Regions from separate parts of the Mycobacterium sp. URHB0021 genome, predicted to be linked through region 1. Evidence: riboswitches for the same ligand, from Rfam matches in the RefSeq annotation. Region 1 holds a riboswitch; the other holds the start of a gene.
What was found. Region 1 has a riboswitch for glycine ahead of gcvP (aminomethyl-transferring glycine dehydrogenase). Riboswitches for the same ligand answer to the same signal wherever they lie in the genome.
Positions count from the first base shown of each region.

Region 2: another riboswitch for glycine. It lies ahead of gcvP (aminomethyl-transferring glycine dehydrogenase); the one in region 1 lies ahead of gcvP (aminomethyl-transferring glycine dehydrogenase).

Region 1 is NZ_JBSRZT010000002.1:4,279,702-4,287,085, forward strand. Features, by position in the region: gene ACVWWN_RS23370 (peroxidase family protein) at 1-681, shown strand, start outside; gene ACVWWN_RS23375 (LysM peptidoglycan-binding domain-containing protein) at 923-1,582, shown strand; gene gcvP (aminomethyl-transferring glycine dehydrogenase) at 1,579-4,419, opposite strand; glycine riboswitch at 4,465-4,574, opposite strand; glycine riboswitch at 4,575-4,673, opposite strand; gene ACVWWN_RS23385 (MerR family transcriptional regulator) at 4,765-5,388, opposite strand; gene ACVWWN_RS23390 (bifunctional nuclease family protein) at 5,630-6,124, opposite strand; gene ftsR (transcriptional regulator FtsR) at 6,185-6,925, opposite strand; gene garA (glycogen accumulation regulator GarA) at 6,955-7,384, opposite strand, start outside.
Region 2 is NZ_JBSRZT010000002.1:230,559-237,942, forward strand. Features, by position in the region: gene gcvP (aminomethyl-transferring glycine dehydrogenase) at 1-2,799, opposite strand, end outside; glycine riboswitch at 3,036-3,126, opposite strand; gene speB (agmatinase) at 3,158-4,159, opposite strand; gene ACVWWN_RS03235 (LacI family DNA-binding transcriptional regulator) at 4,500-5,489, opposite strand; gene ACVWWN_RS03240 (nucleoside/nucleotide kinase family protein) at 5,495-6,145, opposite strand; gene ACVWWN_RS03245 (PfkB family carbohydrate kinase) at 6,142-7,062, opposite strand; gene ACVWWN_RS03250 (ATP-binding cassette domain-containing protein) at 7,040-7,384, opposite strand, start outside.

The sequences.
Region 1 (7,384 bases):
AGAGAGAAGTGGTATCGCCAGAATTGGATGTCAGTCGAGTTCAATCTGCTGTACCGCTGGCACACCATGATTCCCAGCCGCATGCGGGTCGGTGGCAAAGACCGTGACGTCAAAGACGTGCTGTGGGACAACGACTTGGTGACCTCCAACGGCCTCGCGGCACTGTTCGACGAGGCATCGAGGCAGCCTTGCAACGCGATCGGATTGCTCAACACCGACCCCTCGATGCTCGACATCGAAGGGAAGTCGATCGGCGTCGGACGCACGACCAAACTCGCCTCCTACAACGATTACCGGGTGCGATGTGGCTACCCCAGATTGACCTCATTGGAGGATCTCTCGTCGAATCCCACCGTGCGGGAGGCTCTTCGGAACTGCTACGGCCATATCGACAAGGTCGAGCTGTACCCGGGTCTGTTCGCCGAGGACATCCGGAAGGGCGGGCTGTTACCAACGCTGATGGCCACCATGGTGGCGGTGGACGCATTCTCGCAGTCGCTCACCAATCCGCTGCTCGCCCCGGGAATTTTCAACGAAGAGACGTTCTCCACAGCCGGAATGGGCGTGATCAGGTCGACGAGCACTCTGGCCCAGATCGTCAAGCGCAACATCCCCGGCGAGGCGCCGAATCCCCGGGTGGACTTCAACCAGGAACGGCGCTCATTCCGGTGGCGCCGTTAGCGGGGCCACCGCGGCCCGGCTGAACTCCTCGGCACCTCGAGCTGGTAACGCCCAGCTCCGGGCAGCTCGCCAATCGGCAGCGGGTGGCACTTCGGGTCTGGGCCAACAGCTCGGAGGACGTGGCCAGCGCGTGCCGATTCGAGTAGTGCACTACTCGCGACCCGACCCCACTTGGATTCCACAATCTCCATGCGTCCCGACCGGGACGGCATCCAGCATCAAGGACACCGAGGGGACACCTATGAGCGCGAAGTATCAAATCCAGAGCGGCGACACCCTGTGGGCACTCGCCGGGCGGTTCTACGGCGACGGGCGGCTGAATCCGGTGATCGCCGTGATCAACCATCTGGCCGACCCCGACGTCATCGTGGTGGGACAGGAGCTGGAAATCCCGTACGTCACCTTGCGTTACCACGTGCGAGCCGGTGACACGAAGAAGAAGCTGGCGCTGAAGTTCTACCACGACGCCGCGATGAGCGGGGTATACGAGATACCAAACGGGGCTGCGCAACGCGACCTGATCGTCGGCGAATGGCTGTTGATCCCCGATCTCGCCGAGGCCGGGCACCACACCGTCGTCTCAGGCGAGACCCTCGAGGGGCTGGCGGAGCGCTGGTACGGCGAAGCCCGGTTATGGACGATCATCTCGATCGCCAATCAGCTGCCGGACGGTGACCCAGCGCCGGGCACGGTGCTGATTCAGCCTCGGCTGAACCGCAAGTGCACGGTGGCCGCCGGTGACACGCTGTGGAAGCTGGTCGAGGACAATTACGGCGACGGCGGGGCGGACCGCACGTTCACCCTGGTGAACATGGTCGCCGCGGCCAACTTCATCGACGACCCCGACCACATCACCGTCGGTGAGGTGATCTACTTCCCGTCGTTCGAGCTCGGCGGTTAGGCGAACGCCTCGACCGGTGGGCACGAGCACATCAGGTTGCGGTCACCGTAGGCGCCGTCGATTCGGCGCACCGGTGGCCACACCTTGGGCCGGAAACCCTTACCCAGCGGGTAGGCCGCTTCCTCACGCGAGTACGGATGATCCCAGTCGGCGACCAGCAGGCTCTCAGCGGTGTGCGGCGCGCCCCTGAGCGGATTGTCCTCAACGGTCCATTCGCGCGCCCCCACCCGGTCGATCTCGGCCCGGATCGCGATCATCGCCTCGCAGAACGCGTCCACTTCGGCCAGGCTTTCGCTTTCCGTCGGCTCCACCATCAGCGTGCCCGCCACCGGGAAGCTCATCGTCGGAGCGTGAAAACCATAGTCCGCCAGTCGTTTCGCCACATCGTCCACGGTGACACCGGTGGCCTTGGTGATGCCGCGCAGGTCGAGGATGCACTCATGAGCGACCATGCCGTTCTCGCCGGTGTAGAGCACCGGGTAGTACTCGTCGAGGCGGCGGGCGATGTAGTTGGCGGACGCGATCGCGGTCAGCGACGCCGCACGCAGGCCCGCCGCACCCATCATCCGGATGTAGGCCCAGGTGATCGGCAGGATCGACGCCGAACCGTACGGTGCTGCCGACACGGCGTGCTTCTCGGGAAGTTCCTCGGCCAGCGGGTGACCAGGTAGATAGGGCGCCAGGTGTGCGCGCACCGCGACCGGCCCAACGCCCGGACCCCCGCCGCCGTGCGGAATGCAGAACGTCTTGTGCAGGTTGAGGTGGCTCACGTCACCGCCGAACCGGCCCGGACGCGCCAACCCCACCAGCGCGTTGAGATTCGCGCCGTCGATATACACCTGGCCGCCGACGTCGTGCACCGCGGCGCAGATGTCGGCGATGTCGTGCTCGTACACGCCGTGGGTCGAGGGGTAGGTGATCATCAAGGCGGACAATCGATCCGCGTGCTCGGTCACCTTTGCACGCAGGTCATCGAGGTCGACGTCGCCGTTCGCGCGGCAGGCCACCACCACGACGCGCATGCCGGCCAGCGCCGCGGACGCCGCATTCGTTCCGTGCGCACTCGAGGGGATCAGGCAGACATCGCGGTGCGGCTGGCCGCGCTCTGCGTGGTAGGCCTGGATCGCCAGCAGGCCGGCATACTCCCCCTGCGAACCGGCGTTGGGCTGCAAGGACACCCGGTCATAGCCGGTGATCCCGGTCAGCCAGGTCTCCACATCGGAGATCAGCTGGCGCAGCCCCGGCGTGTCCGCGACCGGTGCGAACGGGTGCTGGCGGGCGAACTCGGGCCAGCTGATCGGCTCCATTTCGGCTGCCGCATTGAGCTTCATGGTGCAGGAACCGAGCGGAATCATGCTGCGGTCCAGCGCGATGTCCTTGTCGGCCAGAGACCGTAGGTATCGCATCATCTCGGTCTCGGTGCGGTACTTGATGAACGCTGGGTGTGTCAGGAACTCAGATGTCCGCGTTTCGATTTCCGTGTGCACCGGCTCGGCGGCCGAAACCCCGAACGCCTCCAGCACGGCGCCGACGTGGGCATCGGTGGTCGCCTCGTCACAGCTGACGGAAACGTGATCGTCGTCGACGCGCCACAGGTTGATGCCCTTGGCCTTCGCCGCACTGATCACCTCGTCGGCGCGTCCGGGAACGCGGGCCAGCACGGTGTCGAAGAACGTGTCGTGCACCAGCGCATCCCCGAGCGCCCCGGCGAGCAATTCGGCGTGGCCGTGGACGCGGCGGGCGATTCCCGCCAGCCCGTCGGCGCCGTGATAGCTCGCGTACATGGCGGCCATCACCGCCAGCAGCACCTGCGCGGTGCAGATGTTGCTGGTGGCCTTGTCGCGGCGGATGTGCTGTTCGCGGGTCTGCAGTGCCAGCCGGTACGCCGGCGATCCGTCGGCGTCGACCGACACCCCGACGAGGCGACCGGGCAGTTGCCGGGCGTGTTTGGCTTGCACGGCGAGGTAACCCGCGTGGGGTCCGCCGAATCCCATTGGTACACCGAAGCGTTGGGTGCTGCCGAACGCGACGTCGGCGCCGAAGTCGCCGGGCGGGGTGAGCAACGTCAGCGCCAGCAGATCGGCGCCGATCGCCACCAGTGCGCCGCGCTCATGGGCCTGCGCAACCAGTTCCGCCCAGTCCGGCACCGCGCCGCCGGCCCCCGGCAACTGCGCGATCACACCGAACAACTCGCCGTCCGGCAGGCCCTGTCGCAGATCAGCGGTCACGATCTCGATACCGAGCGGCTCGGCGCGGGTGGCCAGCACCGCAGCGGTCTGCCGGTAGATGTCGGCATCAACCGCGAGCCGGTTCGACGGGCCGCGCACGGCGCGGTGCATCAGCGTCATCGCCTCGGCGGCGGCGGTTGCTTCGTCGAGCATCGAGGCATTGGCGACTTCGAGTCCGGTCAGGTCGGCGACCATCGTCTGGAAGTTGAGCAACGCCTCGAGGCGGCCCTGGCTGATCTCGGGCTGGTACGGGGTGTAGGCGGTGTACCAGGCCGGGTTCTCAAGGATGTTGCGCCGCAGCACCGGCGGGGTCAGCGTATCGAAATAGCCCTGGCCGATCATGGACACGGCGACCGTGTTGGCGTCGGCCAACGCGCGCAGCTCGGCGAGCGACTCCGCTTCACTGGCGGCCGGCGGCAGCTGATCCAGCCCCGGAGCGATTCCAGCGGCGGACAGTGCGTCGAGGATGCCGGCCGGCAACGCCTTGTCGGCCAGCTCGTCGAGCGAACCCACGCCGATCGCCTTCAACATGGTCGAGACGGCGTCGGCATCCGGTCCGATATGCCGGTCGGCGAAATTGGGTTGGTCGTGGTGGAACACTGGTGACATCTCCCGACGTGTAGGGCCCAGGAACTCGAGCGGGTACCGCTGGGTTCCTCCCCCTCTGTCGTCAACCCGCATCGGGCGCCTGAGAGATTCGGCCTGCGCGCAGCCTTTCCCCATGGGCGGGTAAGCGCGACGCTTACCGCTTTCCAGAGGCATCGTGGCCGAGCGCGGTCCCGGGTGCCTGAGAGGTTGACGGAGAGGTGTTGCTCCTTCGGCGTCCGTGACTGGCGGTCACGGAACTCTCCCGCGTAAGGGCGATGCTCGATTGATTCTACCGGTGAGCGGGATCACAGCACGAATAGGCCGCCGCAACGGCCGTCGACCCGCGGCGAACTGCAGCGACAAGTCTCAGCCGATCTTGCGGTCGCGGTGCTTACGTCGCGATGCCAGCTCGTCCTCCGGGGCGGTGATGGATTCGCCACCGTCGGCACGTTCGCCCGGGAAGTCGGCGATGGCGCCGGTCAATTCGCGCATCGCGCCCGAGACGGCGATGCCGAACACCCCCTGGCCGCCCTGCAGTAGGTCTACGACCTCTTCAGCGGAGGTGCACTCGTACACCGTCGTGCCATCCGAGAACAGCGTGATGTTGGCCAGGTCGCGTACTCCGCGCTGCCGCAGGTGATCGACGGCGACGCGGATGTTGTGCAGCGAAATTCCGGTGTCCAGCAATCTCTTGACGATCTTGAGGACCAGGATGTCCTTGAACGAGTACAGCCGCTGGCTGCCCGATCCGGCCGCGCTGCGGATGGAAGGCACCACGAGTGAGGTCCGTGCCCAGTAGTCCAGCTGCCGGTAGGTGATGCCGGCGATCTGACAGGCGCTGGGCCCGCGGTAGCCGACCAGTTCATCCGGCACCGAGTTGTCGGGGAACAGGCCGCCCTGCACGGGTTCGCTGGGCGAACTGGCGGCCGGTTCTGTGGGGCCGCTGGTGGCGGACAGATCCAGCTGCTCCTGTCGTGGCGTGTCTCCCACTCTCGAATCCTCTCGCCGATCGAACTCGCGTCTGTGACCTGCATGGGCGCACGTTTGCCAAGCTCGAATGTGTCGAGCATACGCTTCCCGCGGAGCCATTACTGCTCGTCGCGATCAAAGTATGGCTGCCCCGAACGTAGTTGAAAGAAACGCGCGCCGCGTGTCGAGAACGACGAGACGATTCCGTGACAAATCCGCTGGCTGAGCCGCGCACGAGGACCCCAGCGTCTCGGGTTTCTGTCTAAGTCGCCTTGAAATCGTCGGGCGACACGCTGTCGAGAAACTCTTTGAACTTCTCGACCTCGTCCTCGCGGACTGCACCGGCCGCCTCGTCATCGTTCTCGTCGGGAATCAGCAAGCCCGCCTCGGCGAGCACCGCCTCCTCGACATAGATCGGCACACCCACGCGCAGCGCGATGGCCACTGAGTCCGAGGGTCGCGCCGAAACCTTGATGTCGCGGTCGAAGATCAGGTCCGCGTAGAAGGTGCCTTCCTGAAGGTCGACGATGCGGACCTCCTTCAGCGAATGCCCAAGCGCGGCAATGAGATCTCGGATCAGGTCGTGCGTCAGCGGCCGGGCCGGTTCCACACCCTGCTGTTCCAGCGCGATCGCCGCGGCCTCGGACTGGCCGATCCAGATCGGGAGGTAGCGGTCACCGTTGGACTCCCGGAGCAGCAGGACCGGCTGGTTCTGGGGTTGTTCCACGCGAATGCCGACCACACGAACCTCACCCATCTGTGTCTGCCCTCCGCGCGAGATAAGCCTGCCAAGAAGCCTTGAAATCGAGTCTAATCCTCAGCGGTCGAGAACGTCGCGCACCGCCGACTTGATCAGCGACGTGTGCAACGTGATGGCCAGCGCTGCCACCTCGCGCGCGAGGTCGTCGGCGCGGTCGCGCGCCCCCGTCTTGCCCGCCTTGACCACCGGTCCGGCGATCTGGGCGATCAGATCGGACTGGCGGTCGGCCGCCGAGCGGAACGCCCGCAGATGCCGCGGTTCGACACCGTAGTCCGACAATGCGCGTGCGCACCGTGCGATCACCACCGCGTGTTCGTCGAAGAAGCCGCCCGGGCCGGTGGTGATCACGCCGGCCTTGACCAGTGCGGACAGCAGTTCCTCATCCACCTCCGAGCGGGCCAGCAGATCTTCGCGGGACAGCCGCACCTGGGTGGGTGCGACGCCGGACAAACCAGCCGGGTCGCCCGCCAGGTCCGCCGGCACCGACACCAAACGCGGTACGCCGTAAGCGGATCGGGCCTGCGGCAGCTCCCCGTTCGGTTGGGCGTCGAGTTCGGCCTTGATGACCTTCAGCGGCAGGTACTGATCGCGCTGCGCGGTCAGGATGAACCGCAGGCGTGCGCAATCGTAGGCGGTGAACCGCCGGTATCCCGACGCCGTGCGCTCCGGCGTGACCAGCCCTTCGGCCTCCAAGAACCTGATCTTGGAGATGGTCACGTCCGGGAAGTCCGGTCGCAGCAGATCGAGGACCGCTCCGATCGACATCCCGGTGAGCGCGGGGGTGTCGGGCTGGCTCATTTACTCCTCGCGCGAGCGCTCATCGGTCATTAGCTGGCCCCGCCGCTGTCATCGCCCTTGGGCCCGGTCAGAAAGACCAGGCGGAACTTGCCGATCTGCACCTCGTCGCCATTGGCCAGCACCGCGGAGTCGACCGGTTCACGGTTGACGTAGGTGCCGTTCAGGCTGCCGACGTCGACCACCTGAAACTCTCCGGTCTCCAGCCGGAATTCGGCATGGCGACGGCTGACGGTGACATCGTCGAGGAAGATGTCGCTGTCGGGATGCCGGCCCGCCGACGTGGTGGGCTGGTCGAGTAGGAAGCGCGACCCCGCGTTGGGGCCGCGCTTGACGACGAGCAGGGCCGACCCCACGGGTAGCCCCTCGACACCGGAGACCGCACCCTCGGCACCGGCCGCGGGCGGGGCGTCCAATTCGTTGAGGAAGTCCGCCCGGAAAACCGACGTCGTCTCGACAGTG
Region 2 (7,384 bases), 4.0 Mb from region 1:
AACCTCCTGGATGGCCTCCTCGAAGGCCTCGGTGGTGACGGTCTGGAACGCTTCGGGTGCGGGGCAGGAGCAGGCCAGGTTGCGGTCACCGTGCACCCCGTCGATGCGCCGTACCGGCGGCCAGTACTTGTTGAGCCGCAGTGAGGAGACCGGGTAGGCCGCGTATTGCCGGCTGTACGGCAGTGTCCATTCGGCGTCGGTGACCTGTTCGGCGGTGTGCGGGGCCTGACGCAGCGAGCTGTGTTCCACCGCCCACTCCCCCGAGTCGACGCGGCCGATCTCGTCGTGGATCCCGATCATCGCCGCGATGAACCGATCCAGTTCAGCGATGCCTTCCGACTCGGTGGGCTCCACCATCAGGGCGCCGTTGACCGGGAAGGACAGCGTCGGGGCGTGGAAACCGTAGTCGATCAACCGCTTTGCGACGTCCTCGGCGGTCACACCGGTGCGCTTGGTGATCTCGCGCAGGTCGAGAATGCATTCGTGGGCAACCAGCCCGGATTCCCCGGTGTACAGCACCGGATAGCGGTCGGTCAGTGCCGCGGCGACATAGTTGGCGGCCAGCACCGCGACCTTGGTGGCCGCGGTCAGTCCGTCCAGACCCATCAGCGCGAGGTAAGCCCAGGTGATCGGCAGAATGCCCGCCGACCCGTAGTTGGCCGCCGACACCGGGGCCGGCCCGTCGGTTCCCACCGGATCACCCGGCAGGAACGGCGCCAGGTGCGCCCGCACCGCGACCGGCCCGACACCCGGGCCGCCACCGCCGTGCGGAATGCAGAACGTCTTGCGCAGGTTCAGATGCGACACGTCGCCGCCGAACTCGCCCGGTCTGGCCAGTCCGACCAGGGCGTTCAGGTTGGCACCGTCGACGTAGACTTGGCCGCCGGCGTTGTGTACGAGCTCGCACACGGTGCGCACGTCGGTCTCGTACACGCCGTGCGTGGATGGGTAGGTGAGCATGATCGCGGCGACCTGTCCGTTGTGCGCGACGAGCTTGGCCTCCAAGTCGTCGTGGTCGACGTTGCCGTTGGGTGCCGTCTTGACCACCACCACGCGCATCCCGGCCAGCACCGCTGAAGCCGCGTTGGTCCCGTGCGCCGACTGCGGGATCAGGCACACGTCGCGGTTCTGATCGCCGCGGGAGTGGTGATAGACGCTGATGGCCAGCAGGCCGGCGAGCTCACCCTGAGACCCGGCATTGGGCTGCAACAAAACCCGGTCGTAGCCAGTGATCGCGGCCAGCCAGCCCTCCAGGTTGCCGATCAGCTCGAGGTAGCCGGAGGTCTGCTCGGCCGGGGCGGACGGGTGGATACCGGCGAATCCGGGCCAGCTGATGGGTTCCAACTCGGCGGCGGCATTGAGCTTCATCGTGCAGGAGCCGAGCGGGATCATCGTGCGGTCCAGTGCGAGGTCCTTGTCCGAGATCTCGCGCAGGAAGCGCAGCATCGCTGTTTCCGAGCGGTGCCGGTGAAACACCGGATGGGTCAGGTAGTCCGATGTCCGGATCACGTTGTTCGGCAGCGTGACCGAACCAGCGGCGGACGCGGCGGGTGCGGCACCGAAGACCTCGAGTACGCGGTGGATCACGTCGGCGGTGGTGCACTCGTCGCAGGAGATACCGACGTGGTCGGCGTCGACCGGGCGCAGGTTGATCCCCGCGTTGTCGGCGGCCGACACGATCTGTTGGCCGCCGCCGGGGACCCGCACCATGACGGTGTCGAAGAACCGGTCGTGGACGACCTCGTGGCCCGCAGCCCGCAGCCCGCTGGCCAATGCGATGGCGTAACCATGCACCCGGGTTGCGATGGCGCGCAACCCTTCCGGGCCGTGGTAGGCGGCGTACATGGCGGCGACATTGGCCAGCAACGCCTGCGCAGTGCAGATGTTGCTGGTCGCCTTGTCCCGGCGGATGTGCTGTTCGCGGGTCTGCGGTGCGAGCCGGTAGGCGGGTTTGCCATCCACATCGACTGATACGCCGACCAGTCGGCCTGGCAGCATTCGCTCCAACCCGGACCGGACCGACATGTACCCGGCGTGCGGGCCGCCGAAGAACAGCGGCACACCGAACCGCTGCGCCGAGCCCACCGCGATGTCGGCGCCCTGCTCGCCCGGGGCCGACAACAGCGTCAACGACAGCAGATCGGCCGCGACGGTGGTGAGCATGCCGCGGTCGCGGGCCGCCGCGATCAGCGGGGCGAGGTCGCGTACCACGCCGCTGGCACCCGGGGATTGGAAGACGACGCCGAAGGCGGCACCGTCGGGCAGCGTCTCGGTCAGGTCGGCGACGACCACCTCGATGCCCACCGCCGCGGCCCGTCCGCGCACCACCGCGAGCGTCTGGTGTAGGCAATCAGCGTCGAGCACAAGACAATTGGCGGCCACGGCCTTGTTGGCCCGGCGCATCAGCAGGATGGCTTCTGTCACCGCGGTGGCCTCGTCGAGCAGCGATGCACCGGCCACCGGTAGCGCGGTGAGATCCTCGATGAGGGTCTGGAAGGTCAGCAGTGCCTCCAGCCGGCCCTGGGAGATCTCCGGCTGGTACGGCGTGTAGGCGGTGTACCAGGCCGGCGACTCCAGCATGTTGCGGCGCAGCACCGCCGGGGTGATGGTGTCGTGGTAGCCGAGGCCGATCATCTGGACCCGCGTCTGGTTGCGGCCGGCCAGCGCACGCAGTGCGTCGAGCACCTGCAGTTCGGAGCGCGCCGCGGGCAGCGCCATCCGGTCGGTATTGCGGATCTGCTCAGGTACCGCGGCGTCGATCAGCGCGTCGACGGACGGGTAGCCGAGCACGTCCAGCATGCGAGCTTGCGCCCCAGGGTCCGGGCCGATGTGACGAGCTTGAAAGCCGTGGTCGTCATTGAGAGTTGCGGTCTCGTCAGGCACGAGGTGACTCCAGTCTCAAGGCGCCGAACTATTCGACGCGAGTGGTGGTGACACCTCCCCGCTCTGTCCTGAAACCTGAGAGATTGAGCGCGGCTGCGCTGTTCCCCTTCGGTAAACGCAATCGACGGATCTGCGTTGTTCTCCAGAGTTGCCTCGACACCGCGGTATTGGGCCTGAGAGATTCCCGGGGAGGAAGTTGCTCCTACGGCGCCTCCAGAACGGAGGTTCTCCCGCAGCGTGTCATCGGCATATTGAGTTGTGGTTGAGCGTAGGTCTACAACGCCGTTGCGGCAACCTCGCCGTTGACCGGCAGAGCGGCGTTGGCGCCTGCGACCATCAGGCTGACGATGTCGAAGACCACCGTCGCCGCTGCTACGCAAGTGATTTCGGCGTGGTCGTAGGCCGGGGCCACCTCGACGACGTCGGCGCCGACGATGTTCAGCCCGGTCATCTTGCGGAGCATCTTCAAGAGCTCACGCGAGGTCAGACCACCGGATTCGGGCGTGCCGGTGCCCGGGGCGAACGCCGGATCGAGCACGTCGATGTCGATGGACAGGTACACCGGGACGTCGGTGACTCGACGGCGCACCGCATCTACTGCCGCGTCGATGCCGATGACGTCCAGGTCGCCGGCCCGGATGATCTTGAAACCCATCCGGGCGTCGTCGTCCAGGTCCATCCGGTCGTAGATGGGGCCGCGGATGCCGACGTGGATCGAGTGGTCCTCGATCAGCAGCCCTTCCTCGAACGCGCGGCGGAAGATGGTGCCGTGGGTGACCGGGGCGTTGAAGTAGGTGTCCCAGGTGTCCAGGTGAGCATCGAAGTGCACCAGGGCGACCGGCCCGTGTTTGGCATGCAGGGCACGCAGATTCGGTAGGGCGATGGTGTGGTCGCCACCGATCGACACGATGCGGCGGTCCCCGCCGGCGAGGATGTCGGCGGCGTGGTTCTGGATCTGCTGGCAGGCCTCGGCGATGTCGTACGGGGTGACCGGGACGTCACCGGCGTCGACCACCTGGACGTGTTCCAGCGGTGCGACCCCGAGTTCGACGTGGTAGCCCGGGCGCAGCGTACGGGCGGCCGTACGAACCGCGAGCGGGCCGAACCGAGCCCCCGGCCGGTAGGACGTACCGCCGTCGAATGGAACGCCGAGGATGGCGATGTCGTAGTCGGACACCTCGTGGATATCGGCGATCCTGGCGAAAGTGCCCTTCCCCGCATAACGGGGAACCTGGGTGGCGGGCACAGCGCCGATGATGCCGTTTCGCGTGCTCATCTGGGTTTCCAGCCTTTCGAATCGCCGGGTGTTCGACTGCCATCATCGATCTTGGCGAGCACCTGCCGCGAGCAGTTAATGCCCAAACACCGGCCCGGATGTTTGAGCAATCGCACAATCCTGAAGCGTGGCGACCTGCCCGCCGCGGACTTCGCGGGCATCCGCATACGGTCAGGCGGCGTCGACAGCGGCCCACTGGCCCACCGCATTGCCAGGTCCGGCCGTGCTTCCGGACGGACAGAATGCCGTACCCAGCGCCACCTGGGTGACGCCGTCGGTGTCCGCTTCGGTAGTAATCGGGGGTCGTTGTCGGCGTGATCGAAAGACCTGTCGGTGAGCGTCAAGTGCATCCGCACGAATTGCGATGGCGGAACGTCGTCGGCACGCGAATCTGTTGTGGCGCGGAACTGTGTCCCCGAATGCGGCGCAGAAGCAACTCGACCGCGGTGGCGCCGATCGTCTCCACGTCCTGCGCCGCCGCGGTGAGCTTGGGTTCGAAGAGATCCGACCATTCGAAGTCGTCGAAACAGACGAATGCCACGTCGGCTGGAATCGACAAGCCGACACTACGAATGGCTTTGAGTGTTCCAATGGTCATGGAGTTGTTCAAGGACACCAGCGCAGTGGGCCGGTTCTCACCCGACATGAGCGAGTGCACCTCGCGTTCCGCCACATCTGTGTTGGAGTCGCCGTCGAGGACCAGAGCGGCGTCGACTGCGATACCGCGGTCTGCGAGCGCCGCGGAGTAACCAGCGAATCGCTCGGTCGTGGACGAGATCCCGGCAAGGCCGCGTACGGCGGCGATCCGACGATGCCCGAGGTCGAGCAGATGCTCGGTCAACGACCGCGCCGACGAGAAGTTCTCCGGGACGACCTGATCGCTCCCGACGTCGACACCGCGGTCGATCAGAACCAGAGGGGTTCCAGTGCGGATGATTTCGGGGAGGGTGACCCGCTCCGACCCGGCCGCGGGTGCCACGATCATCCCGTCGACCTGCCGGTCCAGAAGCGAGTCGGTGACGCGTTTCTCCGACTCCACGTCGTCGTGGGAATCTCCGACGATCAGCACGTAGCCGGCGTCCGACAGAGCCCGTTCCACGGCGTGAACCAGGCTCCCGAAGTACGGATTCGTGAGCGCGGAGATCGAGAGTCCGACCGTGTGCGTGCGCCCGGCCGCGAGTGATCGGGCGACGACGTTGCGCCGGTAGCCGGTCTCCTCGATGGCCGCTTCGACGCGCAAGCGCGTGGCGGTGTCGACCTTGCGCGTGCCGTTGAGGACGTGCGAGACCGTGGACGCCGAGACGCCGGCGATGCGGGCGACGTCGCCCATCGTGGTCACCGGAGACGCACGATGCGGTCCGCGCGACCTGCGGTCGACTCGATCAGTTGGGCATTGCGCTCGTCGGACCCGAGGGCCCAGAACGCGGCGTCCTCCGGCGACTTTCCGTACGCCTCGTGCCGGCGCAGCAGCCGAGCGTGGCGAACGTCGGTGGCGGGGGCCAAGAACCACACCTCGTCGAGGCAGGACCGCGCCGCAGGCCAGGCGTCGGATTCCAGTAAAAGGTAATTCCCCTCGGTGACGACCAACGGCACCGTGGGCGCGACGGGAATGGACGAGCCGATCGGCTCCTCGATCTCGCGGCGGAACCGGGGCGCATACACGACTGGGTCGTCGACGCGCTGTGCGCGAAGGCAAGCAATCAGCCGTGCGTACCCGCCGTCGTCGAATGTGTCGTGCGCGCCCTTGCGATCCAGGATGCCCATGTCGATCAAAACTTCGTTGGCCAGATGAAAACCGTCCATGGGTACGAGCACCGCGGCGTCCGAACCCAGTACGGTGACGAGTTGCTCTGCCACGGTGGACTTCCCGGCTCCCGGAGCTCCGGTGAAACCCAGAATACGGCGCCCCCCGGGAACGACGAGCCCCTTGGCCGACTCCACCAACTGGTCGAGTGTGGCGTCCTCGACGTCCTGCTCGATGGTCACCGTTCTCGCCTTCGAGTTTGTTCAATAGGGAGTTCACTCAGCCATGCCCGCGGCCCGACCACCGAACACCGTAGGGCCGCCACGCGAGCGGACCGATTGATGCGCTCGGCAACACTGCCCTCGATCTGGGTCGAGAAGTACGAGTACGCGCCGTGGAAGACATCGCCGGCACCCAGTGTGTCGACCACCATCACCGGTTCCACCGGCACCGATCCCGACTTGCCATCCGACCACCACTCGACGGGATCGCCGCCGTGCGTCGAGACAACGGTACGAACACCGCGGCGGACCAGTGCCGCCGCGGTCGACTCCGGGTTGTCGGTGCCCGGCATCCGGAAGTCGTTGGAGCACACCACGTCCGTCGCATGCGGAACGAGGTCGCTCATCACCGGTTTCCATCGGCCCGCGTCGACGACGAGTGTGGTGTCCTGTGCGGCCGCATGTTGAACGGCAGCACGGGCGATCAGGGGATGGTGCCCGTCGACGAGCACCACGTCGGCATCCGCCACCAGGTCACCGAGGTCTGCCGGTGGCGACGCGTCAGAGTTCACGGCGTCGAGCGAGACGACCGATCGGTCACCCGTCGATTCGACGACCGAAACAGCGGAGACGGGCACCGCTCGGGTGGTGCCTACCGCCGCGTCGACGACGCTGACGCCGTACTTAGCGAGGTCGGCCCGGATCAATTCGGCAACCGGATCGTCGCCGAGAGCGGTCACGAGGATCGCGTCGCCGCCCAGTGCTGCGAAGGCGACGGCCGCATTCGCGGCCGGTCCGCCGGCCGCGACGAACTGAGCGGTCGAGGTGATCTTCTGGTTCACCGCAGGCGCTGTCACGATGCGGTGAATCACGTCGAGAGTCGCCAACCCGACGAAAACCCCGACCGGAGCCTTCTCAGAGACCGGCGCGTTCCTCATCAGTTGGCTCCTCTGCACCGGTCATGAGCGCGACGACCTCGGACATCGAACGCTTCTTCGGATCGACGACGCCGGCACGTTGCCCGAGCCGGTGGATGTGAATCCGGTCGGACACCTCGAACACGTGCGGCATGTCGTGGCTGATGAGCACCACGGGAATACCGCGGTCGCGGATCGATTTGATCAAGTCGATGACCTGTCCCGACTCCCGAACGCCGAGAGCAGCGGTCGGCTCGTCCATGATGATCACGCCGCGGCCGAACGCGGCGGCCCGCGCCACCGCGACGCCCTGACGCTGCCCACCGGACAACGTCTCCACCGC